DNA from 4 places in the Phytobacter sp. V69 genome. Region 4 is predicted to be linked to each of the others. Evidence: predicted binding sites of a transcription regulator. Region 4 holds the regulator's gene; each other region holds the start of a gene.

What was found. Region 4 encodes CRP, which controls carbon source genes, mostly activating them, when cyclic AMP is high. Its sites were predicted from a motif close to ATGTGANNNNNNTCACAT; they were not measured.
Positions count from the first base shown of each region.
Region 1: a site for CRP is predicted at 2,468-2,485, ahead of cdd (cytidine deaminase). Genes of this name have one in related genera too.
Region 2: a site for CRP is predicted at 6,812-6,829, ahead of aaeR (HTH-type transcriptional activator AaeR). Genes of this name have one in related genera too.
Region 3: a site for CRP is predicted at 1,981-1,998, ahead of ACSZPU_RS15870 (NupC/NupG family nucleoside CNT transporter). Genes of this name have one in related genera too.

Region 1 covers NZ_CBFFRL010000270.1:140-4,808, forward strand. The annotation lists gene ACSZPU_RS23245 (hypothetical protein) at 236-661, shown strand; gene sanA (outer membrane permeability protein SanA) at 681-1,397, opposite strand; gene cdd (cytidine deaminase) at 1,525-2,409, opposite strand; gene ACSZPU_RS23260 (CidB/LrgB family autolysis modulator) at 2,539-3,234, opposite strand; gene ACSZPU_RS23265 (CidA/LrgA family protein) at 3,231-3,629, opposite strand; gene ACSZPU_RS23270 (LysR family transcriptional regulator) at 3,767-4,663, opposite strand.
Region 2 covers NZ_CBFFRL010000002.1:10,017-18,442, forward strand. The annotation lists gene rng (ribonuclease G) at 1-452, shown strand, start outside; gene yhdP (AsmA2 domain-containing protein YhdP) at 481-4,290, shown strand; gene tldD (metalloprotease TldD) at 4,377-5,822, shown strand; gene aaeR (HTH-type transcriptional activator AaeR) at 5,871-6,794, opposite strand; gene aaeX (p-hydroxybenzoic acid efflux pump operon protein AaeX) at 6,972-7,175, shown strand; gene aaeA (p-hydroxybenzoic acid efflux pump subunit AaeA) at 7,183-8,115, shown strand; gene aaeB (p-hydroxybenzoic acid efflux pump subunit AaeB) at 8,121-8,426, shown strand, end outside.
Region 3 covers NZ_CBFFRL010000113.1:797-9,222, forward strand. The annotation lists partial or broken gene ACSZPU_RS15865 (GGDEF domain-containing protein) at 1-573, shown strand, start outside; gene ACSZPU_RS15870 (NupC/NupG family nucleoside CNT transporter) at 601-1,788, opposite strand; gene ACSZPU_RS15875 (Nramp family divalent metal transporter) at 2,139-3,377, shown strand; gene ypeC (DUF2502 domain-containing protein YpeC) at 3,440-3,772, opposite strand; gene mgrA (L-glyceraldehyde 3-phosphate reductase) at 3,886-4,884, opposite strand; partial or broken gene ACSZPU_RS15890 (ion channel protein) at 4,992-5,594, opposite strand; gene ACSZPU_RS15895 (XRE family transcriptional regulator) at 5,792-6,520, opposite strand; partial or broken gene ACSZPU_RS15900 (helix-turn-helix domain-containing protein) at 6,771-6,980, shown strand; gene ACSZPU_RS15905 (Mu transposase C-terminal domain-containing protein) at 6,985-8,426, shown strand, end outside.
Region 4 covers NZ_CBFFRL010000068.1:4,246-12,671, forward strand. The annotation lists gene argD (bifunctional acetylornithine/succinyldiaminopimelate transaminase) at 1-826, shown strand, start outside; gene ACSZPU_RS11785 (YccS/YhfK family putative transporter) at 823-2,901, opposite strand; gene crp (cAMP-activated global transcriptional regulator CRP) at 2,955-3,587, opposite strand; gene ACSZPU_RS11795 (OsmC family protein) at 3,898-4,302, shown strand; gene ACSZPU_RS11800 (phosphoribulokinase) at 4,413-5,282, opposite strand; gene ACSZPU_RS11805 (YheU family protein) at 5,335-5,553, opposite strand; gene ACSZPU_RS11810 (hydrolase) at 5,555-6,571, opposite strand; gene mdcA (malonate decarboxylase subunit alpha) at 6,918-8,426, shown strand, end outside.

The DNA of each region.
Region 1 (4,669 bases), on a different contig from region 4:
AAGGCGGCAACGCAGTGAATGCCCGGGAGCTTACTCCAGTAAGTGTGGGGTGAGCGAGGAAAGCCAACGTACATGCAATTTGAAGTATGACGAGTATATAATGTTATATTACTACTGAAGAGTTAAGCACCGCTACGTTGTTATTTAAGTCAATTCTGAATCCTGGCGTAAGGCCTGCTTCTTGCGCTATATACTATAGATATGCAATCCGTTGTAATGCTGAGCAGGAGCGCCTATGAATGTTGTGTATTTCAAAGTTGACCACCCGCCACATGAAAAACAGACCCCGATTCACTTCTACTTAAAGTCCGTACAATTACTGCGGGATAATGACGTTATTGCCGATCTAGGTGATTTAAAAATAACCAGTTTGCCCGTCTATTTTTATACTGTTGTGCCGACAGGATTCAGCAGGATTGAATTCACGATGAAGAATAGATCGCAGTTGCATATTGAATGTTTCGCAGGCTATCTGCGAACCGGTGAGTATATTGTTTCAACACCGGGCGGAGAAATAACGTTGCCGTTTAATGCCCTGACGGGTCTATGGACGCTGAATAAGCAACAGCGGGAATATATTGATCATCAGGAATTTATGCAACGCAATTATTCACTACTCCGACCTGCCAGAATTCTCACTCGCGGTGTATCCGTGTTCTGATGCACCGAATGAAGCATCGCTAGTTATTTTTCTTCTCTAAATCAAGCAACTGCTCGACGGTAACCGCCGGGTAGCCTTGAGCATCGTCGGGCACTTCTTGCAATGAGGGAATAGGTTCCAGCGGCCCTAAAAAACGGGGTTCGCGCTTAAACATATATAAATCGGCGATGGTGCCCAAGCGCGCACCAAATTCGCGAACGCGTACGCTCCACATATTTTTTGGCGACGGTACCGCGTAGCATTGAGCCTGAATACCCATATGCAGGGCAATAAACAGCGCCCGTTCGCAGTGGAAGCGCTGGGTGATAATAATAAAATCGTTGGTATCAAAGACCTTCCGGGTGCGAACGATCGAATCAAGCGTACGGAAACCGGCGTAGTCCAGCACAATATCCGAAGGGTCGACGCCAGCGGCAATCAGATCTTTGCGCATGGTGACCGGTTCGTTATAGCTCTGCAGCGCGTTATCGCCGCTTAATAACAGATAGTTTACCTTGCCGCTGTTATAGGCGTTCAGCGCGCCCTGAATACGGTAACGGTAATACTGATTGATAACGCCCGTGCGGTAATATTTTGCGGTACCGAGTACCACACCCACCTGACGCCAGGGAAGATCCTGCAGGTCATCGTAGATGTAGGGCGCGGTTTTCCAGCTCATCCAGCGGTCCAGGCCGAGCGCAGACAACAGCAGTAAGCCGATAAGGACCAACAGGCTGTAGACAAAACGCTTTATCATGCAGACAAACTCGATACAGGATTAAATTTCACTCAAGGCTACTTTACCCGTCCGGCAAGCGCAAGAAACGGGCGTTCAATTGCGGGGTTTTTCACCACCGCGGGCATCATGCCCGCAGTGGATCGGTTCAGGCGAGCAGTACGCGCTCAACGTTCTGGCAACCCAGCGCACGCAGCGTGGCGACCGTTGCGTCCCACTGGGTGAGGGGGGCATCGGCTTTTTCGGCAAGCACCGCGCGTTGCATATCCGGATAGTCGTATCCGGCAAGGCTCATCAGGTTCAGTGCGCCCTGCAACGGGGGAAGCGTCGGGTTGAATGCGGCGTTCTCCGCATAGCTGCCGCTGAAAATACGCCCGTCGCGACACTCAATGGACACGCCGGATGGGGAGTGGGTATACGGCGTGTGGCTTTTATTGGCGGCGGTGATGGTTGCCCGCGACAAGGCGTCTCCGCTTAATGCAAAACCGTGGTCTTGTGCATCAAGCAGTAGGGTTTTGATCTCCAGATCCTTAGGACCAAACGCATCCGGCAGATAATCACCCAGCGTGTGCGGCGTACGTCCCGGCAGGTTGATGCGCAGCGTCAGGCCGCTATTGAGCTCATTCATAAACTGACGGCAATGACCGCAAGGGGTGTAGTTCACAGTGATGGAGGCCAGCGCTTTTTCGCCGCGTTGCCAGGCGTGGCTAATGGCGCTTTGTTCCGCGTGAACGGTTTGCTGCATGGTTGCACCGAGGAATTCCATATTGCCACCGAAATACCAGGTGCCGCTGATGCCGCGGGCAATTGCGCCGACATTAAAGTGCGAAAGTTCTGTACGGGCGCAGGCTGCTGCCAGTGGCAACAGAGCGAAAGCCAACGCGTCTTCGTACATCCCCGTCGCGTTAAGCAAACCTGAAACTTGTTCTGCGCTTAACATCGCGGGAAAATCCGCGTCCGCCAGGAGCGGTGCCAGTGCGGCCTGTAAATTCTCCGCGAGGGCTGGAAACGCAGTGTGAAAACGTGAATGCATGGCGTTGCCTCATAGCAATGTAACGGGATCGTAGTGTAAGGGCCGTGTTAGCCTTTATATGTGATCAGCATCTCATTGTGTATGCAACTTATGAAATTCAAATGAAAAATGCGCGACAAATCGCAAATTTTAGCCCGCAATCGCAAGGATTAGCGGAAACAGGAATGGCGCAATCAGTGAGGTGATGATCCCACAAATGACCAGTGCCAGTGAGCTGAATGCCCCTTCCTGATAATCCAGTTCGGCACAGCGCGCGGTGCCCAGAGCGTGCGACGCGGTGCCCATGGCCAGGCCACGCGCGGATTTTGTCCGAATGTGCATCGCATCAAGTACCGTGTGACCGAACACTGCGCCCAGCACGCCGACAAAAATCACGCAGACAGCACTGATCGCCGGGATACCGCCAATGCTGCCGCCAACCGCCATAGCAATCGGCGTGGTCACTGATTTTGGCAGAATAGAGGCGGCAATTTCCGGCGAAGCCCCCATCATCAGCGCAATACCGGCCCCGCTCACCATCGCCACGATGCTGCCGAAAAAGCAGATGGTAATGATGGATTTCCAGCGTGCGCGAATCTGATGCAACTGCTCATACAGCGGAAACGCAAGGGCGACCACGGCGGGCTGCAACAAATCATTGAGGATTTTGCTGCCCTGGAAGTAGTGGTCATAGGGAATGCCGGTGACCAGCAGGAATGGGATAATCACCACCATCGCGATCAGCAGCGGATTAAGCAGCGCCATCTTGAAACGTGCGGACAACTTACGTGCGGCAAAAAAGACCGCCAGCGTTAACGGCAGCGACCACCAGATATACGCCATCATTCTTCACTTCCTTTCTTACCAACCACTTTACGTTCGCCATGTGCCAGATGGGTACTCCAGCTCACCACGAGAAAAACAATCACCGTACTGACGGCGCATGAGACGACTATCGGGCCAAACTGCGCACGCAAAATGTCGTAATACTGCATCACGCCCACGCCAATCGGCACAAACAGCAGCGCCATATAGCGGATCAACACGTAACAGCCGGGGTTTACCCATTTGGCGGGCAGGATTTGCAGCGCCAGCAGGACGAACATGATTAACATGCCGATAATGCTGCCAGGAATGGTGATGGGTAGCAGTGAGGAAACATAAATTCCTGCGTATAAACAAGCATATATAAGGACAAATGCGCGAAGGTACTGCCAGACAATGTTCAGTGATTTACTCATGGTGAATACCCTTGATGAAACGCATTCATCATACAATTAAAGCCTAAAATGTGCTACCGATCACATCATGAATTCTGAGCATACCAAATATTCCATTCCGGAACGTCAGGCATTGCCACAAGATTTGAGCGGGCGAATTACGGACAGTCGCTGCTCTTGGCGGATTGCATGGCCTGGATGCTGTGGATCACCTCGCGCATTGCGCGATTCACCACTTTGTCCTGACGCATAATCAACCCCAGCGTACGGTGCAGCGCGGGCTCCAGCGGCTGAATATCCAGACCTTCACAATCTTCCGCCTGCGTCACCGCCATGCGCGGCACAATGCTGTAACCGAGTCCGGCACGCACCATCCGCTTTATCGCCTCAATGCTGCCGAGCTCCATCACCGGGGAGGCGCTTTTCCCGGTGCGCTGAAACCAGCCGTCAATAAGCTGACGTGTGCTGCTACCGGACGCGAAGACGATCAGCGGCAGGTGTTCTGCCTCTACGCCATCATCACCCTCTGTCGGTTTAGCGGTGATGGTGACGAATTCATCGACCATCACCGGCGTCACGTCCAGGCTTCTACTGGTGGCGGGCAGGGTCACAAGGCCAATGTCGATACTGTTCTCCTCAACGCCCCTGACGATGTCCTGGGTGTTGCCGGTTTTAACGCCAACAGATAACTGAGGATAATCTTTGCGCAGCTGTTGTAGCACCTCTGGCAGCAAATGAATGCAGACGGTGGCACCCGTGCCAAGTGTGACCGTGCCGCTGATATCCAGCTTATGCATGGCGACAGATTGCACGGCGGCGCTCACGGCTTTTTCAATTTCTTCGCAGTGTTCGAGTAACGTCAGTCCGGCCGGTGTCGGGCGCACGCCGCGACCGGTGCGCTCAATCAGGCGGGTTTGCAGTGCGGTCTCCAGTTGGCGCATTTGCAAACTGACCGCGGGCTGTGAGATCCCCAGCGCTTCGGCCGCTGCGGTGAAGCTGCCCCGGCCGATGACCAGCCTGTAGGTCGTCAATTGATCGAGACTGAGGTGTGCCATCCAAAG
Region 2 (8,426 bases), on a different contig from region 4:
TCGGTGGCATTATCATCATTGATTTCATCGACATGAACAATGAAGACCACCGCCGCCGGGTTCTGCATTCACTGGAACAAGCGTTAAGCAAGGACCGCGTGAAGACCAGCATCAACGGTTTCTCCCAGCTCGGTCTGGTCGAGATGACTCGTAAACGTACCCGTGAAAGCGTGGAACACGTTCTGTGTAATGAATGCCCAACCTGCCATGGACGAGGCACGGTCAAAACGGTGGAAACCGTCTGCTACGAAATCATGCGCGAAATCGTTCGCGTGCACCATGCCTACGACTCAGATCGTTTCCTGGTCTATGCTTCTCCTGCTGTGGCGGAAACCCTGAAAGGGGAAGAGTCGCACGCGCTGGCTGAGGTTGAGATCTTTGTCGGTAAGCAAGTTAAAGTGCAAATCGAGCCGCTCTATAATCAAGAGCAGTTTGATGTAGTGATGATGTAAAAGACGTTTTGTTGACAAGGAGAGGTGCGTGAGGCGACTGCCGGGGATATTGCTGCTTACTGGGGCGACGCTAGTTGTGATAGTGGCGCTGCTGGTAAGTGGTCTGCGCCTTATCCTGCCACATCTGGACAGCTGGCGCCCTGAAATTCTGGCGAAAATTCAGGCACAGACCGGTATTGTGGTTGATGCCAGCCATTTGAATGCAAGCTGGGAAAATTTCGGCCCTATCCTCGAAGTTCTCGACGTTAACGCTACCCTCAAAGACGGCGGCGATCTGTCCGTTAAACGCGTCACGCTGGCGCTGGATATCTGGCAAAGCCTGCTGCACATGCGCTGGCAGTTCCGCGATCTCACCTTTTATCAGCTGGCCGTTCGTACCAACACCCCGCTGCAACGCAATGACGATGGCAGCCCGATCGAAACCGACCGCATCAGCGATCTGTTCCTTCGCCAGTTCGATCACTTTGATCTGCGCGATAGCCGACTCAGCTTTTTAACCCTTTCCGGCCAGTGCGCCGAGCTTGCGATCCCCCAACTGACCTGGCTTAACAGCAAAGATCGACACCGTGCGGAAGGGCAACTGAGCCTGTCCAGCCTGACCGGGCAGCATGGCATCATGCAGGTGAGAATGGATCTGCGCGATGACAAAGGTATCCTCAACAATGGCCGGCTGTGGCTACAGGCAGACGACATTGATGTTAAGCCCTGGCTTGGCAAATGGATGCAGGACAATGTTGCGCTGGAGACCGCCCGTTTTAGCCTTGAAGGCTGGATGACACTCAATAAAGGTGAGGTGGAAAGCGGTGATGTCTGGCTAAAAAAAGGCGGGGCCAGCTGGCAGGGTGACAAAGATACTCACCAACTGTCGGTCGATAACCTGACGGCGCATGTCTCGCGTCAGCAGCAGGGCTGGCAGTTTGATATTCCCACAACGCGCATCACGATGGATGGGCATCCATGGCCGCAAGGCTCACTGGCCTTCGCATGGGTTCCGGCTCAGGAAGTCGGGGGGCCAGATGGCCAGCGTAGTGATGAGTTGCGCGTACGTGCCAGCCGTCTCGATCTGAATGCCCTTGATGGCATGATGCCGATTGCCGAGAAAATTTCGCCAGAGCTGGGGAAAGTGTGGCGCACCATGGACCCGGCAGGCACGCTGGAAAAACTGGCGCTGGATATTCCCCTGCAGGCGACGGAGAAAACGCGCTTCCAGGCGAGCTGGAAAGATATCTCCTGGAAACAGTGGGAGCTGTTGCCTGGCGTTGAGAACCTGTCCGGCACCTTATCCGGCAGCGTTGAGCACGGGCGAGTTACAGCCGAAATGGCGAAGGCAAAAATGCCTTATGCCACGGTTTTCCGCGCGCCGCTGGAAATCGAGAAAGGGGTGGCGGCCCTCGACTGGCAAAACGACGAGCGCGGCCTGCAGATTGATGGCCATAACATCGACGTGCAGGCCAATGCTATTCACGCGCGGGGGGATTTCCGCTACCTGCAGCCAGAGGGCGATGAGCCGTGGCTGGGCATTCTGGCCGGTATTAACGTTACCGATGGCGGTCAGGCGTGGCGCTACTTCCCGGAAAACCTGATGGGGAAAGCGCTGGTGGATTACCTGAGCGCAGCAATTCAGGGTGGACAGGCTGAAAACGCCACGCTGGTTTATGGCGGCAATCCACGGTTATTCCCATATAAGCACAATGAAGGGCAGTTTGAGGTGCTGGTACCGTTACGTAACGCCACCTTTGCTTTCCAGCCGGACTGGCCGGCGCTGAAAAATTTCGATATTCAACTCGACTTCCTCAATGACGGTCTGTGGATGAAGACGGATGAGGTGGCATTGGGCGGTGTCAAAGCCACGAACCTGACGGCCATCATTCCGGATTACATCAAAGAGAAATTACTCATTGATGCTGATATCAACGGTCCGGGGAAGGCGGTTGGACCCTATTTCAAAGATACGCCGCTGAAAAATACGCTTTCCAGCGCGCTGGATGAGCTCAAGTTGGATGGCGATGTAAGCGCTCGCTTACATCTTGATATCCCGCTGGATGGCGAGATGACTACCGCCAAAGGCGACGTGGTTCTCAATCACAACAATCTGTTCATCAAACCGCTTAACAGCACGGTGAACGATCTGCGCGGTAAGTTCAGCTTTGTTAACGGCAACCTGAAAAGTGAGCCGCTGCAGGCGACATGGTTTAAACAGCCTGTGAATATTGATTTCACCACCACCGAAGGGGCAAAAGCCTACCAGGTGGCGGTGAATTTGAATGGCAACTGGCAACCGGCGAAAACGGGCGTATTGCCACAGCAATTGAGCGACGCGGTAAGCGGCAGCGTGGGCTGGAATGGCAAAGTGGACATTGAACTGCCGCACAGCACCGGGGCGAAATATAACATCAGCATTGACGGTGATTTGACGAACATCGCCAGCCGTCTGCCGCCGCCGCTTGATAAGCAAGCGGGTCAGGCTCTCCCGGTGAAGCTGAATGTTGAAGGTAATCTGCACAGTTTCGATCTGACCGGCAACGCGGGCGGTAATAACCATTTTAACAGTCGCTGGTTACTCAACCAGAAACTGACTCTCGACCGCGCCATCTGGGCCACGGATAGCCGCACGCTGCCGCCATTGCCCGAGCAGGCCGGCCTTGAGCTGAACCTGCCGCCGATGAACGGAGCGCAGTGGCTGGGCCTGCTGCGTCAGGGGGTTGCCAATAACGTCAGCAATTCGACGCAGTTCCCGGCCAGCGTCACCCTGCGAACCCCGGCGCTCACGCTGGCGGGCCAGCAATGGAACAACCTGAGCATTGTCTCGCAGCCGCAGGGATCAGGATCGGTTGTTGAAGCGCAGGGGCGAGAAATCAATGGGACGTTCACCCTGCACGATAACGCACCGTGGCAGGCCGCGATTCGCTATCTCTACTACACCCCCTCTGCGACGTCGACGGATGACAACGACATCTCTTCACCTTCGACCTTGCTGCGCGGCAAGACGCAGGTGGATTTCACCGGCTGGCCGGATCTGCAGCTTCGCTGTGCTGAGTGCTGGCTGTGGGGGCAAAAATATGGCCGCATTGAGGGTGATTTCGCAATCAAAGGCGATACGTTGTCGCTGGCGAATGGCATGGTTGACACGGGTTTTGCCCGTCTTACCGCCGACGGCGAATGGGTCAATAAGAGCGGTGGCGAAAGGACCTCACTGAAAGGCACGCTGCACGGCGACAAAATCGACTCGGCGATGAATTTCTTCGGTATTTCGACGCCAGTACGCAATGCGCCGTTTGATGTGAACTATGATTTGCACTGGCGTAGCGCGCCGTGGCAGCCGCAGGAAGAGTCGCTAAACGGTATTCTGCGCACTCGCCTTGGGAAAGGGGATATCACCGATATCAGTACCGGCCATGCCGGGCAGCTGCTGCGCCTGTTCAGCGTCGATGCGCTGCTGCGTAAGCTTCGCTTCGATTTCAGCGACACGTTCAGCAGCGAAGGGTTCTACTTTGATTCAATCCGCAGTGCGGCATGGATCAAGGATGGCGTTCTGCATACTGACGATACGCTGGTGGACGGGCTGGAAGCCGATATTGCGATGAAAGGGTCGGTGGATTTGGTACAGCGTCAGCTGGATGTCGAAGCGGTTGTTGCACCGGAAATCTCCGCAACCGTGGGCGTTGCGGCGGCCTTTGCCGTTAACCCGATCGTCGGCGCGGCGGTGTTCGCCGCCAGTAAAGTACTGGGGCCGCTATGGAATAAAGTCTCCATTTTGCGTTATCGCATCACCGGTCCGGTAGACAAACCGCAAATCAATGAAGTCTTGCGCCAGCCGCGTACAGATAAAAAGCAATGATTTGACGGCGTCGGCGAATTGCCTCAAGCTCCTTATATCACACTTTTTTTATTGCCCGATGTGGCGGCAACGACGAGTAGCAAACGATGAGTCTGAACCTGGTAAGTGAACAATTGCTGGCAGCAAATGGCCTGAGTCATCAGGATCTGTTTTCCATCCTTGGTCAACTGACCGAGCGCCGACTCGACTACGGTGACCTCTATTTTCAGTCGAGCTATCACGAATCCTGGGTGTTAGAGGACAGCATCATCAAGGACGGGTCGTACAATATCGACCAGGGCGTGGGTGTGCGTGCGGTAAGCGGTGAGAAAACCGGTTTTGCCTACGCCGACCAAATTAGCCTGCTGGCGCTGGAGCAGAGCGCGCAGGCGGCTCGTACCATCGTGCGCGAGTCAGGCGATGGGCGTGTGCAGACGCTGGGTGCCGTTGAGCATCAGGGGCTGTATGCCAGTATCGATCCGCTGCAAAGCATGAGCCGCGAAGAGAAGCTGGATATCCTGCGTCGCGTCGACAAAGTGGCCCGCGCGGCGGACAAGCGTGTGCAGGAAGTGTCTGCCAGCCTGACGGGCGTGTATGAATTAATTCTGGTTGCCGCGACGGACGGTACGCTGGCAGCGGATGTTCGCCCGCTGGTACGCCTCTCCGTGAGTGTGCAGGTAGAAGACGACGGCAAACGCGAGCGCGGTTCCAGCGGCGGCGGTGGTCGTTTTGGCTATGACTGGTTCCTGAAAGATGTCGACGGCGATGTTCGCGCCGACGCCTGGGCAAAAGAAGCGGTGCGTATGGCGCTGGTGAATCTTTCCGCCGTGGCGGCACCTGCTGGTACACTGCCGGTGGTGCTGGGCGCAGGCTGGCCGGGCGTACTGCTGCACGAAGCAGTTGGGCACGGGCTGGAAGGCGACTTTAACCGTCGCGGCACGTCCGTGTTCAGCGGCCATATGGGCGAGCTGGTGGCATCAGAACTTTGTACCGTGGTGGATGACGGCACCATCGCCGATCGCCGTGGCTCTGTCTCCATCGACGATGAAGGTACGCCGGGTCAGTACAATGTGCTGATTGAAAACGGTGTGCTGAAAGGCTACATGCAGGACAAGTTGAATGCCCGTCTGATGGGTGTGGCGCCAACCGGCAACGGTCGTCGCGAATCTTATGCGCATCTGCCGATGCCGCGCATGACCAACACCTACATGCTGGCCGGGAAATCGACGCCGCAGGAAATTATCGAATCCGTCGAGTTTGGCATTTATGCGCCGAACTTTGGCGGCGGCCAGGTGGATATCACTTCCGGTAAATTCGTGTTCTCCACCTCAGAGGCTTACCTGATTGAGAAAGGGAAGGTAACGAAGCCGGTGAAAGGGGCAACCCTGATTGGCTCCGGCATTGAAGCCATGCAGCAGATTTCCATGGTGGGTAATGACCTGAAACTGGATAACGGTGTCGGCGTCTGCGGTAAAGAAGGCCAGAGTCTGCCGGTGGGCGTTGGTCAGCCGACGCTGAAAGTGGACAATCTGACCGTCGGCGGTACCGCGTAAGTCTGCTTTATTCCCGGGTGGTGAAACGTCGCCATCCGGGAATGTCTTCTACAATCTTCGCCCCTGTACGCCCTGATACAGCTTCGCCACCTCAATAAAATAATCCGTCAGATAGTTAATACACACCTGTACTTTTAGCGGCAGCTTGTCCTTTTCCGTATACAGCGCCCAGACCGGACGTGGATCGGACTGATAGAGGCTAAACAAGATCTCCAGCGTCCCGTTATTGATCTCATTGATCGCCCACATCAATGGCACATAGGCGATCCCGGCACCGGCGGTAAGCCAGCGCGTCATGGTCATCGGATCATTGGTGACGAAGCGGCCCTGCGGGATCAGGCGGGTGGAAATCCCCTCTGGCGCTATCAGCTCAAATTCATTATCCGGCCGGACGCTATATTCCAGCCATGAATGATTCACCAGGTCTGTGGGTTTTTCCGGAATGCCGTAATGGGCCAGATAGCTTTTGGCCGCGCAGACCACCATTGGCATTGCTCCCAGACGGCGTGAAAACAGGCTGGAATCCTGCAGCGCGCCGACGCGGATGACGACATCCAGACCATCGGCAATCAGGTCCGGCGCGGGAATGCCCGTCACCAGATTGACCGACAACCCGGGATACTCTTTGAGCATTTCGGCGGTCATCTGCGCCAGAACATTGTGCGCCATGGTTGAAGAACACCCAATGCGTAGCGTACCGATGGGGGTGTTGTTAAAGGCGTAAAGTTGCTCGTGCACATCCTGCACTTCATGCAGCATGCGTCGGCAGCCCTGATAATAAATTTTCCCGGCTTCGGTCAGCCCAAGGCTACGCGTACTGCGGTTTAGCAGCTTAACCTGTAGCTCATCTTCCAGTTTCGCCACCGTCTGACTGATGGATGACACGCTCATTTGCAACTGCCGTGCTGCGGCAGTAAACGAGCCTTGTTCCACCACTTTGGCGAATACGGACATGCGTTTTAGTCGTTCCATTATTCACTCTGGCTTAAAAGTGATTTAGATCACATAATATAGATAACAGCATAACAGTTACGTTAATATACTATTCGCTGAATAATTAACGTGCCGATCTCGCCTTGCTTGCTTCCTGCTCCGCTGCGGTGCGTATAAGAAATACTGTCGCCTGCACTCTCTCTAATCAAGGTCAACATGAGTCTGTTTCCCGTTATCGTGGTGTTCGGTCTGTCGTTCCCACCGATTTTTTTCGAATTGCTTTTGTCACTGGCGATCTTCTGGCTGGTGCGCCGCATGCTGATCCCAACCGGGATCTACGATTTCGTCTGGCATCCGGCGTTGTTCAACACTGCGCTCTACTGCTGCTTGTTTTACCTGCTGTCGCGTCTGTTTGTTTGAGGTAGAAGTGAAAACACTAACAAGAAATCTCTTGCGTACCGTCATCACCCTGGCACTGGTTATCCTGGCCTTTATCGCCATCTTCCGCGCATGGGTGTACTACACCGAATCTCCCTGGACCCGTGATGCGCGTTTCAGCGCTGACGTGGTCGCTATCGCGCCTGACGTCGCCGGATTAATTACCGAAGTCAGCGTCCACGATAACCAACTGGTTAAAAAAGACCAGGTGCTGTTCACTATCGATCAGCCGCGTTATCAGAAAGCGCTGGAAGAGGCCGAAGCGGATGTCGCTTACTACCAGGCGCTGGAAAGTGAAAAGCGCCGTGAGGCCGGTCGTCGTAACCAGCTTGGCGTGCAGGCGATGTCCCGCGAAGAAATTGACCAGGCTAACAACGTTCTGCAAACAGTATTGCATCAGCTGGCAAAAGCGCAGGCCACGCGTGACTTGGCAAAACTGGATCTGGAACGTACCGTGATTCGCGCCCCGGCGGACGGTTGGATGACCAACCTGAATGTCTATGCCGGAGAGTTCATTACCCGTGGTTCTACCGCCGTTGCGCTGGTTAAGCAGAACTCCTTCTATGTCCAGGCTTATATGGAAGAGACCAAGCTTGAAGGTGTACATCCGGGTTTCCGCGCTGAGATTACGCCGTTGGGCAGCAATCGCGTGCTGAAAGGCACGGTAGAGAGCATCGCCGCAGGAGTGACCAACGCCAGCAGCAGCAATGACAGCAAAGGCATGGCGACCATTGATTCGAACCTTGAGTGGGTGCGTCTGGCGCAGCGCGTGCCGGTACGTATTCATCTGGATGAGCAGCAGGGGAACCTCTGTCCAGCAGGCACAACGGCGACGGTCGTGGTGACCGGGCAAACCGATCGCGATGAGAGCCACGACTCCTTCTTCCGCAAACTGGCTCATCGCCTGCGTGAGTTTGGTTAATCGCTATGGGTATGTTTTCCATCGCCAGCTACCACGTTCGCTTCGCGCTCAAACTGGCGTGCGCTATCGTGCTGGCTCTGTTCGTCGGCTTTCATTTCCAGCTGGAAACACCGCGCTGGGCGGTGCTGACGGCGGCGATTGTCGCGGCGGGGCCTGCATTTGCCGCCGGGGGTGAACCCTGGTCCGGCGCGATTCGCTATCGCGGCATGCTGCGTATCGTCGGGACCTTTATTGGCTGTATCGCCGGTCTGACCATAATCATCGCTATGATCCGCGCCCCGTTCCTGATGCTGACGGTATGTTGTATCTGG
Region 3 (8,426 bases), on a different contig from region 4:
AACCTCAGCACCCGCTTCGACATGCAGGTCATCGAAACCCTGTTGCAATGGATGCGGGCAAATCCTCAGTCAGGCGGTGAACTGCGCCAGCGCTTCTCGGTAAACCTGATGCCATTGACGTTAATGCAGAAAAACTTTGCTGAAAAATTGCTCGAACTCTTTGCGGATTACGCGATTTCTACCCATGAGATCATTATCGAAATCACCGAAGAGCAGGCATTTTCGCATTCGGAATTCAGCGTACAGAACATCCAGCAACTGCGACAGGCCGGCTTCAGAATTGCTATTGATGACTTTGGTACCGGGTTTGCCAATTTCGAACGCTTAAAGCGCCTGGAGGCGGATATCATCAAGATTGATGGCTGTTTTGTGCGGGATATCGCCAATGACCCGCAGGACGTCATGATTGTGAAATCCATCTGCGAGCTGGCGAAAGCGAAATCGCTGACGGTGGTTGCGGAATATGTTGAAACGCAGGAACAGCGCGCGCTGCTGTTGAATGCCGGGGTGGATTATTTGCAGGGATATTTACTGGGGAAACCGCAGCCGCTGGCCGCGCCAGGGAAGGAATAAACCGGGGTTACCCCCGGTTTGTCTGAATTACAGTACCAGTGCCGCGATAGATGCGGACAGGACGCTCACCAGCGTAGAACCGTAAACCAGTTTCAGGCCGAAACGGGATACCACGTTACCTTGCTCTTCGTTCAGGCCTTTGATTGCGCCTGCGATGATACCGATAGAAGAGAAGTTAGCGAAGGAAACCAGGAACACCGACAGGATGCCTTCCGCACGCGGAGACAGGCTGGATGCAATTTTCTGCAGATCCATCATGGCCACGAATTCGTTAGAAACCAGTTTGGTTGCCATGATACTGCCCACCTGCAGCGCTTCTGAGGACGGTACACCCATGACCCAGGCAATCGGGTAGAAAATGTAGCCCAGAATCCCCTGGAAGGAGATGCCGAGGATCGCGGCGAACAGGGCGTTCAGACCAGAAATCAGCGCGATAAAACCGATCAGCATTGCGGCAACGATAATCGCAACTTTGAAACCCGCCAGAATGTATTCACCCAGCATTTCGAAGAAGCTCTGACCTTCATGCAGGTTAGACATCTGCAGATTTTCTTCGCTCTCATCGACACGGTACGGGTTGATCAGAGACAGCACGATAAAGGTGCTGAACATGTTCAGAACCAGTGCGGCGACCACATATTTCGGCTGCAGCATAGTCATGTACGCGCCGACAATTGACATGGACACGGTAGACATCGCGGTTGCCGCCATGGTGTACATGCGGTTGCGCGACATTTTGCCGAGGATATCTTTATAAGCGATGAAGTTTTCGGACTGACCCAGAATCAAGGAGCTGACTGCGTTAAACGATTCCAGTTTGCCCATGCCGTTGACTTTGGACAGAACGGTACCGATAGCTCGAATGATAATCGGCAGCACTCGGATGTGTTGCAGAATACCGATCAGCGCGGAAATAAAGACAATCGGGCACAGCACTTTCAGGAAGAAGAACGCCAGGCCTTCATCGTTCATTTTGCCGAATACGAAGTTTGTCCCTTCGTTGGCAAATCCGAGCAGTTTTTCAAACATTTCGGAGAAGCCTTTCACAAAACCCAGACCTACGTCAGAGTTCAGGAAGAACCAGGCAAGCAATACTTCGATGACTAACAGTTGAACAACAAAGCGAATGCGGATTTTTTTGCGGTCGCTGCTTACAAGCAATGCAAGCAACGCCACAACGGCAAGCGCCAGAACAAAGTGCAGAACGCGGGACATATTTGCTCCAAATATGAGACGGGTAGTATTTTCGTGCACATTCTATGTAACAAGTGGAAAGAAAACGAGATCAAACTCACAGTATATTAATGACCTGTGACCAGACTCAAAATTAGTGATCCAACATACATTTCGGTTATGTTAAGTAATAGAGTGAAAAGTTGCATGAAATGCTAGACTCTTAACAAGATGATGTGATTTACATCGCATCCTCCCTGTCTTAAAAACATCCGGCCCTTCATCGTTTCTGGCTATCGAAGAAATCAAGCTAATCTACTCTAAATGAACTTGATAATCATTCTCATTTTGGTAGCATAAAACATAGCAAAGGCTATATTTAGGGGCAAGAAATGAACAACAGTCGCGTTGAGAGTAGCAGTGGGCGTGCAGCGCGTAAGTTAAAGCTCGCGTTAGTGGGACCTGCGTTCATTGCGGCGATCGGTTATATCGATCCGGGCAACTTTGCCACTAACATCCAGGCCGGAGCCAGCTTTGGCTACCAGCTGCTGTGGGTTGTCGTTTGGGCAAACCTGATGGCCATGCTGATTCAATTGCTGTCAGCAAAACTTGGCATTGCCACAGGCAAGAACCTCGCGGAACAAATTCGCGACCATTATCCGCGTCCGCTGGTCTGGTTCTACTGGGTACAGGCGGAAATTATCGTCATGGCTACCGATCTTGCTGAGTTTATTGGTGCGGCCATTGGTTTCAAACTGATTCTGGGCGTGTCGCTGCTACAGGGCGCCGTGCTGACCGGGATAGCCACCTTTTTAATTCTGATGCTGCAACGTCGCGGGCAAAAGCCCCTGGAAAAAGTGATTGGCGGCCTGCTGCTGTTCGTTGCGGCGGCTTACATTGTCGAGCTGGTGTTCTCGCGCCCTGAACTGGCACCGCTCAGTAAAGGTATCTTGATCCCAAGCCTGCCGGGCACCGAAGCCGTCTTCCTGGCCGCCGGCGTGCTGGGGGCGACGATCATGCCGCACGTGATCTATCTGCACTCCTCATTGACACAGTACCTGCATGAAGGGACGCGGCGCGAGCGCTATTCCGCCACGAAGTGGGATGTGGGCATTGCGATGACCATAGCCGGTTTTGTGAACCTGGCGATGATGGCCACCGCCGCGGCGGCATTTCACTTCAATGGGCATACCGGGATTGCTGATTTAGACGAAGCCTATTTAACCCTTGAGCCGTTATTAAGCCATGCGGCGGCAACCGTGTTTGGCCTCAGCCTGGTGGCTGCGGGCCTCTCCTCAACGGTAGTGGGCACGCTGGCGGGGCAGGTGGTGATGCAGGGGTTCGTGCGTTTCCACATTCCCCTGTGGGTGCGCCGGAGTATCACTATGATGCCGTCGTTTATCGTTATCCTGATGGGACTCGATCCCACACGCATTCTGGTGATGAGTCAGGTGCTGCTAAGTTTCGGTATCGCGCTGGCGCTGGTGCCATTGCTGATTTTTACCAGTGACCGTATATTGATGGGCGAACTGGTGAATACGCCGACCATTAAACGGGTTGGCTGGGTGATTGTGGTTTTGGTGGTGGCGTTGAATGGCTGGCTGTTGGTGGGCACCGCGTTAGGGGTGTAAATCTGCGAGAGTCACCAAAGAAAAAGGAGCGCCTGCGCTCCTTTTTTGTTGCCGCGTGTTTATTAGCGCCAGTGATCATGGCCGTGACCGCGTCCCGGGCCGCGATGGTCGTCGCGATCGCTCCAGCCTTCACGGTAGCCGCGTTCGTAGGCGTTATGGTTATCCCAGCCACGGTGGTAGCCGCGATCGTGCATGCGCCAGCGGTGGTCGCGCCATTCGTAATTGCGATGCCAGTAGTCGCGATCGCGCCAGCGTCCACCGTCCCAGTAATTGCCGTAATTGTCGCGATCGCCAATTTGCAATTTAATCGACGGCAGCAGTGTTATTTCGCCAGCGTTAGCGACCAGTGGGGCACATGCCATTAATACTGCTGCGAAAATCAGTGACCTGAACATAGTTTTCTCCTTCACGATCGGGTCTGTTGCAGCAATATTATGTAACGTCTACCCCCGCATCTTCGGCGAAACTCCTAAATCCAGAGTGGCAGCACTTTTTGCTAAAAATGCTGTTATTTTACACTGTTGAGGATGGCGTCAATCTCAGCACATTCCGCTTCGCTGAAATGGCGATTGCCCAGCATGCCAACTGCGTCGTCGAGCTGGCTGGTCTTACTCGCACCAATCAGCACCGACGTCACCTTGTCTCCACGCAGCACCCAGGCCAGCGCCATCTGTGACAGTTTTTGCCCACGACGCACGGCCAGGTCGTTCAGTTTGCGGACTTTTGCCAGCTTCTCGTCGGTAATCTGATCGGGATTGAGGAAACGGCTGCCGCTGGCTGCGCGTGAATCGGCCGGAATGCCATTCAGGTAGCGGTCGGTGAGTTGCCCGCCAGCCAGCGGTGAAAACGCAATGCTGCCCACGCCTGATTGCTGCAGTACCGTCAGCAGATCATCTTCCACCCAGCGCTCAAACATCGAGTATTTGGGCTGATGGATAAGGCAGGGCGTACCCAGATCATTGAGGATCTCAATGGCCTGACGCGCCAGATCCGCCGGGTAGTTCGACAGACCGATATACAGCGCCTTGCCCTGACGGACAACATGGTCCAGCGCCCGCATGGTCTCTTTCAGCGGCGTTTCCGGGTCCGGACGGTGGTGATAGAAAATATCGACATACTCAAGCCCCATCCGGCGCAGGCTTTGACTGAGGCTGGCAATCAGATATTTGCGCGAACCCCAGTCGCCGTAGGGGCCATCCCACATGGTGTAACCCGCTTTGGTGGAGATGATCAGCTCATCCCGGTACGGCAGAAAATCTTCCTGCAACAGGCGGCCAAAATTGCGTTCGGCAGAGCCCGGAGGCGGCCCGTAGTTATTGGCGATATCAAAATGGGTGATCCCCAGATCGAACGCATGTCTGAGTAACTGACGGCTGTTTTCAATAAGCGTGGCATCGCCAAAGTTATGCCACAGTCCAAGCGAGATTGCCGGAAGCTTAAGACCACTGTCACCGCAGCGGCGAAATTCCATTTTCTGATAGCGATCTTCGGAGGCCAAATAAACCATACATATGCCCTTAATGTCAGTGTATACGTTTACACAAGTGGTCTTCGAGCTTACACCAGCTTCTCGTTTCTCGCTGATTTCCTCTTATAAATTCTGGGCTTGCGCACCTATTTTTTGCGTGGTGCGATCATCACAGGCTTTCCTGCCAGCAGCAGCCAGGCAGGTAGCATCACGATACACAGCAGCGGCAGCAGGCTGGTATCCGGTACCACGGCTGCGGCCATAAACAGGCTCAGCCAGGCATCGCGGGTGACAACCAAAACCATGCCGAGGATGGCGCAGGAGATGGTAATCGCCGCCGGTACCGCATTGACGTGTTCATGCAGCATCAGGCCGAGAGCAACGCCGACAAACACCGCCGGGAAAATTCGACCACCGCGGAAACCACAGGCCGCGGCAACCACCAGCGCCGCCAGTTTTATCACCGCGAACAGCAGGTAATCGGTCACGCTGAAGGTCTGGGAAAACGCCATTTGCTGCATTTCATCCAGCCCTTTGAACAGGGTGATATTGCCGCCAATCACGCCAAGAATACCCAGAATAAAACCGCCGATCCCGAGCATCAGTACCGGGCTTTTCAGGCGGTGCATCAGCTGATGCAAGCGCGGCAGGCACCAGACCGCCACCATCCCCAACGCAATGGCAATGGCGCACACAACCGCGCCGCTGATGATATCCACCAGATGCATCTGCGGATAATGGGTGACCGGTGTGGGGGAGTGATCGTTTCTGCATAGAGGGATCGAGTGACGAAAAACGAGCCGAGGCCTTAAGCTAAGCGGGTTGCGAGGCGCGAGGATGATTCTGCACGGCTCGCTGAAAAATGAGAGTTTATGGGAAAAAACGCATTAAATTCTGCATTGTTTTGCCTTACGAGTTGTCATTGTTAATCATTTTTTAAGACGGTTTAAATCACTCTTCCATACCAGACAACTTTCCCTATTATGTCAAAGTCACTAGGGATATTATCCAATTCAATGATAAATGGCTCAAATGCTGGGTTAGTACTGCTGATGCGAAGCTGAGAGCCAGGCAACCGCTGAACCATTTTGACGAACAACTGACTGTCTAAACGGATAACATAAATGCCTTCTCGTGGATCTCGATCTTCATGATTCACTAGAATTATGTCTTTATCGTTTAGAACCCCCATCATGGAGTCACCTGAGACGCTAATGACCGAGAGTTTTCGTGGGTCAGCCTTCAAATGATTCACGACCCAATACCGACGAAAACTCACCGTAAACATAGGGCTCTCATCATCGTTCAATGCTCCGTATCCTGCTGATGCAGAAACATTGTATCGAGGTACGAAAACAAACTCATCCAAGTCAACCTGATTGCCTTTAACATCAAGCGCCGTTGCTCCAGATGTTGATGTAGGCAACAGTGATGAAGTTTCCTGCTCTTCACTTCCTGCAACCAGCCAGGCAACCGAAGTACTCAGGCATTCGGAAAGCCTCAGTATATGTGTGGCACTGGGTTCCCTCTCTTCATTTTCCCATGCTTGCAATGTTGATAACGCCACGCCCAGTTTCTCTGCGACATAACTTCTGGAGAGCTTTAGAGCTTCTCTTTGAGTTCGTATCCGAGCACCTATTTCACTCTTTAACTCATTTTCAGGTTTATTTCCCATATCTAGTAAATTCTCTCAACTTATTTTCAAGTTTTTCATGTTTTATCTAACTAACTGAATTAGTAGATAATTAACCAATATTTAGGTCTTTTTGGGGCAAATTAAACCTGAAAACAGACAAATAAATTCGTTTTCAGGTTTGCATGACTCGAATTCGATTATGTTGTACTTATGAGTTGAATCACGGAGATTAACCAATGAGTACATTTGAGAGCGCAAAAAAAGCCAGAAAGAATCTGACTGGCATAGAGCCGATATTGTTGCAGCTCTTCACAAACAGGGGTGGTCGCTACGTCGCTTATCACTGCACCATGGCTATAAAAGTGCAGGAGCATTAAAAAATGCATTGGACCGGCCTTGGCCAAAAGGTCAGCAAATCATTGCTGACGCAATTGGCATTTCACCAGATCAAATCTGGCCCACTCGTTATCATAAAGCATTTTCAGGTGAATGGAATTAATCATATGAACCAGAATAACCTGAAAACACATTATACCGCTCAAGAGCTTGCTGAGATGCGTTTACCTGGAATGCCGGAAACGCGTCCGGGCATAGTCGTAAGAGCAAAAAAACATCAATGGGTTTCACGTGCAAGATCTGGTCGAGGTGGTGGTATTGAGTATGCGATTGATAGCTTACCGCTTAGTGCCCAAGAAGTTATCCGGGCCCAGATATATCAAAATATTCTGGCTAATCATTCGACTGCTATCCCGGTGACCGCGCGTAAAACATCCACTGTAAAACAGCGCGAAGGACTGGAACTGATTCGTCAGTGTCCGGCGCTGCTTGAGCGTGAAGTAGGTTCGCTGACAGCAAAGCAAAAAGAGATCGCCGATGCCCGTGCCACGCTGGTGATGTTTGTCGAAAAACTGCGCGATGCCGGCATGTCACGTACCGCAGCTGTCAATTATGTTTCCCTGGAGTCCCGTAAGGGGATGTTGCCCGAACATCTGATGAAGTCGGCAGAGCTTGCCAATGCCCGTAAGGGTTCCAGCCGTGCAGGCGTCGGCTCCCGCAGTCTGCAGGAATGGCTGACAATTTTTGAAACCACAAAGCCTGGCGTTGAGCGAATGGCCATGCTGGCACCCGGTCATCTTAAAGCGAAAAAACCGGAACAGATTAAGTGGCTTCCGGACTTCCTCGCGCACTGGCGCAACCGCAAAGGCCCCAATTTGCGTGAGGCGTATCGCGACTTTCAGGCTGAATGGGCCGTTGTCTATGCAGGCCAGCCTGCGATGGTGGCAGCCTGTCCTTCCTATGATGCCGTTCGTCGCGCAATGGAGAAACTGCCCCGCCGCGAGAAAGCCCGTGGCCGCGTCAGCGGTTCTGCCGCGCTGGCCTACGAATGCTTCCAGAAGCGTGACTGGTCGATGATGCCGGTTAACGGCTGCTGGATTGCAGATGGTAAGTCACTGGAAATGAAGGTCGCACATCCGGACCATGGTCGCCCGTTTACCCCGGAACTGACGTTGATTATTGATGGCCGTACACGCTATGTCGTCGGCTGGAGTCTGGCACTGTCTGAAAGCATCATTGCTGTTGCTGATGCCTATCGCTATGCGATGAAACATTTCGGTAAACCGCTGTTTGTCTATTCAGATAACGGCGGCGGTGAAACCAACAAAACGCTCGATGCAGATGTGACCGGTATTTTCAGTCGCCTGGGTATCGAGCACCCGACCAGTATTCCGGGGCGTCCGCAGTCGCGCGGCATCATCGAACGTCTGAACAAGGGAATTCCCCGGCGCGTGGCCATGCAGTACGACACCTTCTGTGGTGACAGCGCCGACCAGGAGCATGTCCGCGTTACGGCTCGCGCTATTCAGTCGGCCGTCAAAGCCCAGGAAAATGGCCGCGAACTGACGCCCGTACAACGTACTGCTCTGGGGAAGCTTCCTTCATGGCA
Region 4 (8,426 bases):
CAAAATCATCGCGTTCCACAATGCGTTTCACGGCCGTTCACTGTTCACCGTGACCGTTGGCGGGCAGCCGAAATATTCAGACGGCTTTGGCCCGAAACCGGCGGATATCGTTCACGTACCTTATAACGACCTGCATGCCGTGAAAGCGGTGATGGACGATCATACCTGTGCGGTGGTGGTTGAGCCGATTCAGGGAGAAGGCGGCGTAACGGCGGCAACCCCAGAGTTTCTGCAGGGTCTGCGCGACCTGTGCGACGAACACAACGCGCTGTTGGTGTTTGATGAAGTGCAGTGTGGGATGGGACGCTGCGGCGATCTGTTCGCTTACATGCACTATGGCGTAACCCCGGACATCCTGACCAGCGCCAAAGCGCTTGGCGGCGGTTTCCCGATTAGCGCCATGCTCACCACCCAGGAGATCGCCAGTGCGTTCCATCCGGGTTCTCACGGCTCGACCTACGGCGGTAACCCGCTGGCCTGTGCCGTTGCCGGTGCCGCATTCGACATCATCAACACGCCAGAAGTGTTGAATGGCGTGAACGAGAAACGCGAGCTGTTCGTCAAACATCTGGAGAAGATCAACGCGCAGTACAATATTTTCAGCGAAATTCGCGGCATGGGGCTGTTGATTGGTGCCGAACTGAATCCGCAATTCAAAGGTCGCGCACGTGACTTCCTGCTGGCTGCTGCCGATGCCGGTGTGATGGTACTGAATGCCGGACCTGACGTGATGCGTTTTGCACCCGCGCTTATCGTTGAAGAGAGCGATATCGATGAAGGTATGCAGCGCTTCGCGAAAGCCGTAGCGAAAGTGATTAACACTTAAGACCGTAAGCGGCGATTTAACCAGATGCCGTGATGCGGACGCTGACGCCATGCCACCGACGAAATGGTGTGCATGGTGCTCAGATGCCCCAGAATACGTTGCAGGTGCTGTTCCAGCGTGCTCATTGGACCGTGCGTCATACTCTCCGGTGCTTCCAGAATATTCACATCCCCCGAACTTCCCGGTCCATCGTATTCCAGCCGCTGCTGACAGCGCTGCAGGGCAATTTCACACGACTGTAAATAACGCTGCGCCAGATCCGGCGTGAGCATGGTGTGTTCCCGCGCCAGGGTCGTCATCGCATTAATGTGTTCGACAATAAACTGACTGTGCGTGACCCACAGCTTCATATCGGCCAGATAGCGCGTGTCAAAGCCGGGTTCCTGCATCGCCTGATTCAGTGAGTTGAAGAGGGCGTTGTGCGCCTGGTTTACCCGCATGCGCTGCCAGGCCAGCGGCGTAGCCTGGGGATCATCGCTCAGAATCAGGCGGATGGCATCCTGATAGGTTTCCAGCGCGTCATGGGCGTTTTTGCGCAGCAGGCCGCTTTGCCACTGGGGCCACAGCCAGACAACACCGCCAAAAGCGATCAGGCAGCCGATCAGCGTGTCGATAAGACGGGCAACGATAAACTGCTCGCCGTTCAGCGTGAGCAACTGGAGTGTATACACCGCGGTGAGAGTAAAGCCGACCATCGCCCAGCCGTAGCTTTTGCGGATAATCAGGTAGCTCACCAGCGTCACCATCAGCATTGCCGCCAGCGTGAAACCTTCCGGTACGTGGTAGTGCAGCGTTGCGCCGGCAATGATCAATCCGGCCATGGTGCCTGCCGCCCGATGCAGAATGCGTACCCGCGTGGCACCGTAGCCGTTTTGCGTGACAAACATCACCGTCATCATGATCCAGTAAGGCTTGGGCAGATGGAGCGCGCTGCCCATCAGGCTGGCAATGCTGAGCATGACGCTTATCCGCGCCGCATTGCGAAAGGCAGCGGATTTCAACGACAGATAACTTTTGAAGGCAGGGAGCAGCGGCAGGCGGCGCTGCTTCTCAGCCATCAGGTCGCGAACATAGAGTGGACGCTGGGTGCGCAAAACGCGGGCTATCTGGCTGAAATGCCAGGCGCAGAACTGTCCAACCGGGTTATCCGGGTGCTGACGGGCGATTTTCTCCAGCGCGCCTATCTGCTTATCCATATTGAAACGCCGGGGATAGCGATGATAGAGAATGTCATCGGCGAGCACCCGTAACCGCGCGGCGACGGTTTGCGCATTCCAGCGGATAACCTCTTCAGCGTGGCTGCGTTCAACCAGCTCCTGAACCTCTTGCGGTTGATGGAGGCTGACGGAGATATGCTCTTGCAAATCCAGCGCGACCTGGAACATACGCAGCAACCGCTTGTAATCGTTGTTCTTATTGGCCGCCAGCATATGCAACTGCTGGTAGCTCTGGCTTATCATATCCACCGCTTTTTGCTGGCGTGCCAGCAGCGGCGGGAGGGCTTTTTCCGGATCGGCGTGTTGCGTCAGCAGGCTGTATTTTGCTTCACAGTAGTCCGCCAACTGGCGATAGAGCAGGCTTAACGATTCGCGCAGCGGCTGTTCCCGCCAGAGCCAGAACCAGAAGGCGTTAAACGCGCCGTACCACAGGGTGCCGAGCCCATAAATCAGCAACGGTTCCCAGACGGGCATATTCCCGGCGAGGCTTAAGGTAAAGATGGCCGCAATGAGCGAGGCGGGCAGCAGGCGTCCGTGCAAGGCGCTGATTTCCGCCGTGACGCCAAGCAATAGCGTGAGTCCGGTCAGGATCAGCGGCAAGGGGATATTTTGTGTCAGTAACAACTGTACCGTAAGGCTGCTGCCAGCAAAAAGTGAACCGCCAACGATCAGGCGTTTAAAGAAACGTTTGTGCGGTGTATCCAGACCGGCAATATTGCAGCAGGCAGGAACAAGAGAGAACAGCAGACCGAGATCGAGACGCCCGATAAGCAGGCCAACGGTCACAGGGAGGCATAACACCAGCGTTTGTCGCAGTGCATAGTTGATTTCGGGGTGATAAATCAGCCTGCGCCACATGGGGAATAGAGACAAAAACGGCGCATCGCTAAGTACGATGCGCCGCTTGAGAATTAACGTGTACCGTACACGACGATAGTTTTGCCGTGTGCAGAGATCAGGTTTTGATCTTCCAACATTTTCAGGATACGTCCCACAGTTTCACGGGAACAGCCGACGATCTGACCAATTTCCTGACGAGTAATTTTAATTTGCATACCGTCCGGGTGGGTCATTGCATCCGGTTGTTTCGCCAGATTCAGCAGCGTCTGTGCAATGCGGCCCGTCACATCAAGGAATGCGAGGTTGCCGACTTTTTCTGATGTAACCTGCAGACGACGCGCCATCTGAGAAGACAAGCGCATCAGAATATCCGGGTTCACCTGAATGAGCTGACGGAATTTTTTGTAGGAGATTTCGGCCACTTCACAAGCTGTCTTGGCGCGTACCCATGCACTACGCTCCTGACCCTCTTCGAACAGACCCAGTTCACCGATAAAATCTCCCTGGTTAAGGTAAGAGAGGATCATCTCTTTACCTTCTTCATCCTTGATTAGCACAGCCACTGAGCCTTTGACGATGTAATACAACGTTTCCGCTTTTTCACCCTGGTGAATCAGCGTGCTCTTCGACGGGTACTTATGAATGTGGCAATGAGACAAGAACCATTCGAGAGTCGGGTCTGTTTGCGGTTTGCCAAGCACCATGCGCGGTTATCCTCTGTTATAAGCTGGCTCCAGACGCTGGATTCACACAACGCGTCCGGGGTTGCAATCTATCTTCCCGATAGCTGGGAAGTGGACCGTCAGACATGCCTGCGGCCTGTAATATGTGATGTCCTCTGCATACATGCTAAACGTCAATGTATATCACTGTAGCATCCAGATTGTTTTAGCATAGCTTTTGCTGCCTGTCTCCTGGTGTCTCGCTTCAGCTTGACGCAGGTCGCCTTCCGTTGCGACTTTTCTTATGTGCGCGTAATCTGTAAAGAAAATTGCAACTCCGGAGTTAATTAAAATGCAAGCTCGTGTGAAATGGGTAGAAGGTTTAACGTTCCTTGGCGAGTCTGCGTCCGGGCACCAGATCCTGATGGACGGTAACTCAGGCGACAAGGCACCAAGCCCGATGGAAATGGTGCTGATGGCGGCAGGCGGATGCAGCGCTATTGATGTTGTCTCTATCCTGCAAAAAGGGCGTCACGACGTGACAGACTGCGAAGTGAAGCTAACGTCAGAGCGTCGTGAAGAGGCTCCGCGCCTGTTCACGCATATTAATTTGCACTTCATCGTGACCGGCAAAGCGCTGAAAGATGCCGCGGTTTCGCGTGCGGTGGATCTCTCCGCCGAGAAGTACTGCTCTGTGGCATTGATGCTGGAGAAAGCGGTAAATATCACACACTCGTATGAAGTGATCGAAGCCTGATGTGTTGCCGGAGGCGATCTCCGGCACTTTCAGCATCCGACATTTCCCCTGTGGCGCTGCGCTAACCGGGGCTACATCGGGCGGAAGCAGATTTTCTGTTTGCCAGAAAACTACTCGATCTTCTTACCTTCCATCAGCCGTTGTACCAGCGGCGTCATGATGAGTTCCATCGCCAGCCCCATTTTCCCGCCCGGCACCACCAGAGTATTCATGTGCGAAATGAATGAGCCCTGCAACATCGCCAGCAGCCAGGGATAATCAATGCCTTCCAGATTACGGAAATGAATCACCACAAAGCTTTCATCCAGCGAGGGAATGACTTTGGCGGCGAACGGGTTGGAGGTGTCCACGGTCGGCACGCGCTGGAAATTGATATGGGTGCGGGAAAACTGTGGGGTGATGAAGTTGATGTAGTCTTCCATCGAGCGAACCACCGAATCCATCACCGCCTCGCGGGAATGGCCGCGCTCGCTGGTATCGCGCACCAGCTTTTGCATCCACTCGAGGTTGACGATGGGTACTACGCCCACCAGCAGATCCACGTGGCGAGCCACATCATGCTGCGGCGTCACCACGCCGCCGTGCAGCCCCTCATAGAACAGTACATCGGTTGGTTCCGGCAGCGGTTGCCAGGGGGTGAACGTGCCGGGTACCTGATTCCAGGGCACGGCTTCATCGTAGGTGTGCAGGTATTTTCGCGCCTGGCCTTTGCCGGTTTGTCCGTACTCAGTAAAGGTTTGCTCCAGCAGGCCGAAGTCGTTCGCTTCCGGGCCAAAGTAGCTGATATGTCGACCTAAATCGCGGGCTTTACGGATTGCCATGTCCATCTCAGGGCGGGTGTAGCGATGAAAGCTGTCACCCTCGACCTCGGCGGCATGCAAATCCAGTTGAGCGAAGATTTTGCGAAACGCGAGGCTGGTGGTGGTGGTTCCCGCACCGCTGGAACCTGTTACGGCAATAACCGGATGTTTAGCGGACATAGCAACTCCCTGAGTAAGCCATTATTGTAGGTGAAGCCTGCCGCCCTGCACGTTACTCGCGAAACTGCGAGCGTGGCATAATGTTGACGGTTTCATGCAGTTCTGACCACACCAGTAGGGCCTCGCCGTTTTTCAGCTGCCGTCTTACATCGGCGACCTTTTGTTCGAGCGAGCGCTCATGTTCACCATAATCGGTGCCTTCGCGCAAGACAAAGCTTTCAATCAGGTTATCCAGCGTCTCAGGTGCCAGATCCTGCCAGGGAATAATCATTTCAGCTTTCCAGATAAGTGTGCAGCCAGTCGGGGATCCGTTTTTCCAGCCACATTTCCGGGCGCAGCAACGTGCCGCCTACAAAACCCACGTGACCACCGTGTTCGGTCAGTTGATATTCTACCGATGGCGGCAATGTCTGCGTATCGGGGATCACGTTTTGATCCATAAAAGGATCGTCTTTCGCATGGATGATCAGGGTCGGTTTGCTGATTTTATTCAGCAATGGCATGGCGCTGCACTGGCGATAATAGTTAATCGCATCGGCAAAACCGTGGATACGCGCGGTAATCGCATCATCGAAATCACGCAGGCGACGCAGGCGTTTCAACTGGCGCAAATCAATAGGTAACGACCCCGGATAGGCTTTTAACTTGCGCGACGCGTTGGCTTTCAGCAGGTTGAGCAAATAGTGCTGGTACACCCGTGAGAAGCCGGTTTCGATATGCTCGCTGCACGCTTCCAGCACGAAGGGGGCAGAGACAATCACCGCCGCATCCAGGGGGACGCTATCTTCTTCTTTCGCCAGCAGGCAGGCGAGCATATTGCCGCCCAGTGAATAACCAACCGCGGCAGTACGCGCCTCGCCGAACTCACGTTTCAGCCAGTGTAAGAACCAGGTGCCGTCTTCGGTTTCGCCAGAATGGTAAATGCGATGAAGACGGTTAGGCTCACCGCTACAACCACGGAAATGCATCACTACGCCCAGCCAGCCGCGTGCTTTTGCAGCTTCGATCAGGCCGTGAGCGTAGGGACTGTGCAGGCTGCCTTCCAGCCCGTGAAAAACCACCAGGCGGGGTTTATGTTTCGCCTGCGCAGGGTCTTCGCTCCAGGCGAGATCGACAAAATCGCCATCCGGCAGTTCCAGGCGCTGCCAGGTTGGGGTAAAGCCCAGTTTCCGGCGGATAAGACGCGGCAGCATGGTCTGAAAATGCGGATTGCTCCCGCCGCGCATGGGGCGGAAGAGCGTGCTGTCGTCGCCGGGAATGTCGAGTTCTGCTGGGGTTATTTGAGTCATGACGATGCAATATTTTCCAATTCGTTAACGCCTACTATACCGTCAGTTCCGTGATGTGTTTATGAATTCCCGGCATTATCCTTTTTTGCCTTTGTCGATTTCTGCTTATTTGCTGCACTTTTTGGTGGAGGAGAGGGAGTAAAAACAGAATCTTCTTACGCGGATCTCGCTCCTGTACGAGGTTTATTTTGCTCCTGTTCTGATCTGCATCACAAATTATGACATTGATTATTACTCTCAGGCTAACAATCGTCTTTTATCCTTAATTGATGCCTTTCTCACCAGAGTGCACACTTTATTCAGTGTTAAGCAAATCAAAATGATTCGCTGAATCAGGAGGTTAATAATGTTATCTGGACAAACACCAGAACGAGTCTGGAACACGCGGCGCACGGAAAAACAGCGTCGCCTGGCATCCGTACCCGTACAGGGTAAGGTGCTGCCGACCGACGATCTGGTCGCCATGCTGGAAAAATTGATCGCCCCGGGCGACAAAGTGGTACTGGAAGGGAATAACCAAAAACAGGCTGATTTTCTCTCCCGCGCGCTGGCGTCGGTCAATCCGCAAAAAGTCCACGACCTGCATATGATCATGCCAAGCGTCGGGCGCAGCGAGCATCTGGATATCTTCGAAAAAGGTATCGCCCGCAAACTGGACTTCTCCTTCTCCGGCACCCAGAGCCTGCGCATCTCGCAGCTGCTGGAAGATGGCCAACTGGAAATCGGCGCCATTCACACCTACATCGAGCTTTACTCCCGTCTGTACGTTGACCTCTCGCCAAACGTGGCGCTGATCGCCGGTTATAAAGCGGACCGTAAAGGCAACCTATACACCGGGCCAAGTACCGAAGATACCCCGGCGCTGGTCGAAGCCGCCGCCTTCCGCGACGGTATTGTTATCGCCCAGGTGAATGAGCTGGTGGATGACGAGTGCGATTTACCGCGCGTTGACGTCCCCGGTTCGTGGATTGATTACGTCGTCGTGGCCGACAAGCCGTTCTTCATTGAACCGCTGTTTACCCGCGACCCGCGCCTGATCAAACAGGAACATATCCTGATGGCGATGATGGCCATCAAAGGTATCTACGCCGAACATCAGGTGCAGTCGTTAAACCACGGTATCGGCTTTAACACCGCGGCGATTGAGCTTCTGCTGCCAACCTACGGCGAACAGCTCGGCCTGAAAGGCAAAATCTGTAAACACTGGACGCTGAACCCGCATCCGACGCTGATCCCGGCGATTGAAAGCGGCTGGGTTGAGAGCGTGCACTGCTTTGGCGGCGAGCTGGGGATGGAAGAGTATATCCGCGCCCGTCCGGACGTGTTCTTTACCGGCTCTGATGGCTCGATGCGTTCTAACCGCGTGTTCTGCCAGTTGGCAGGTCAGTACGCGGTAGATATGTTTATCGGATCAACTCTGCAAATTGATGGCCTGGCAAACTCCTCAACGGTAACCCGTGGGCGTCTGGCAGGTTTCGGCGGTGCGCCGAACATGGGGCATGACCCACACGGTCGTCGCCATGCCACTCCGGCCTGGCTGAATATGATCACCGAACCCGACCCGATGCAGCGCGGTAAAAAACTCGTCGTGCAGATGGTCGAAACCTTCCAGGCTGGCGCAAAACCGACCTTCGTGGAAACGCTCGATGCGGTGGAAGTCGCCAAAACGTCTGGTATGCCGCTGGCACCGGTCATGATTTATGGCGATGACGTCACCCATGTGCTGACCGAAGAAGGTATCGCCTACCTCTACCGTGCCGAAAGCATTGAAGAACGCCGTGCGATGGTTGCCGCCGTGGCGGGTATCACCGATATCGGCCTGGGCGTAGACGCCAAACGCGTTGCCGACCTGCGT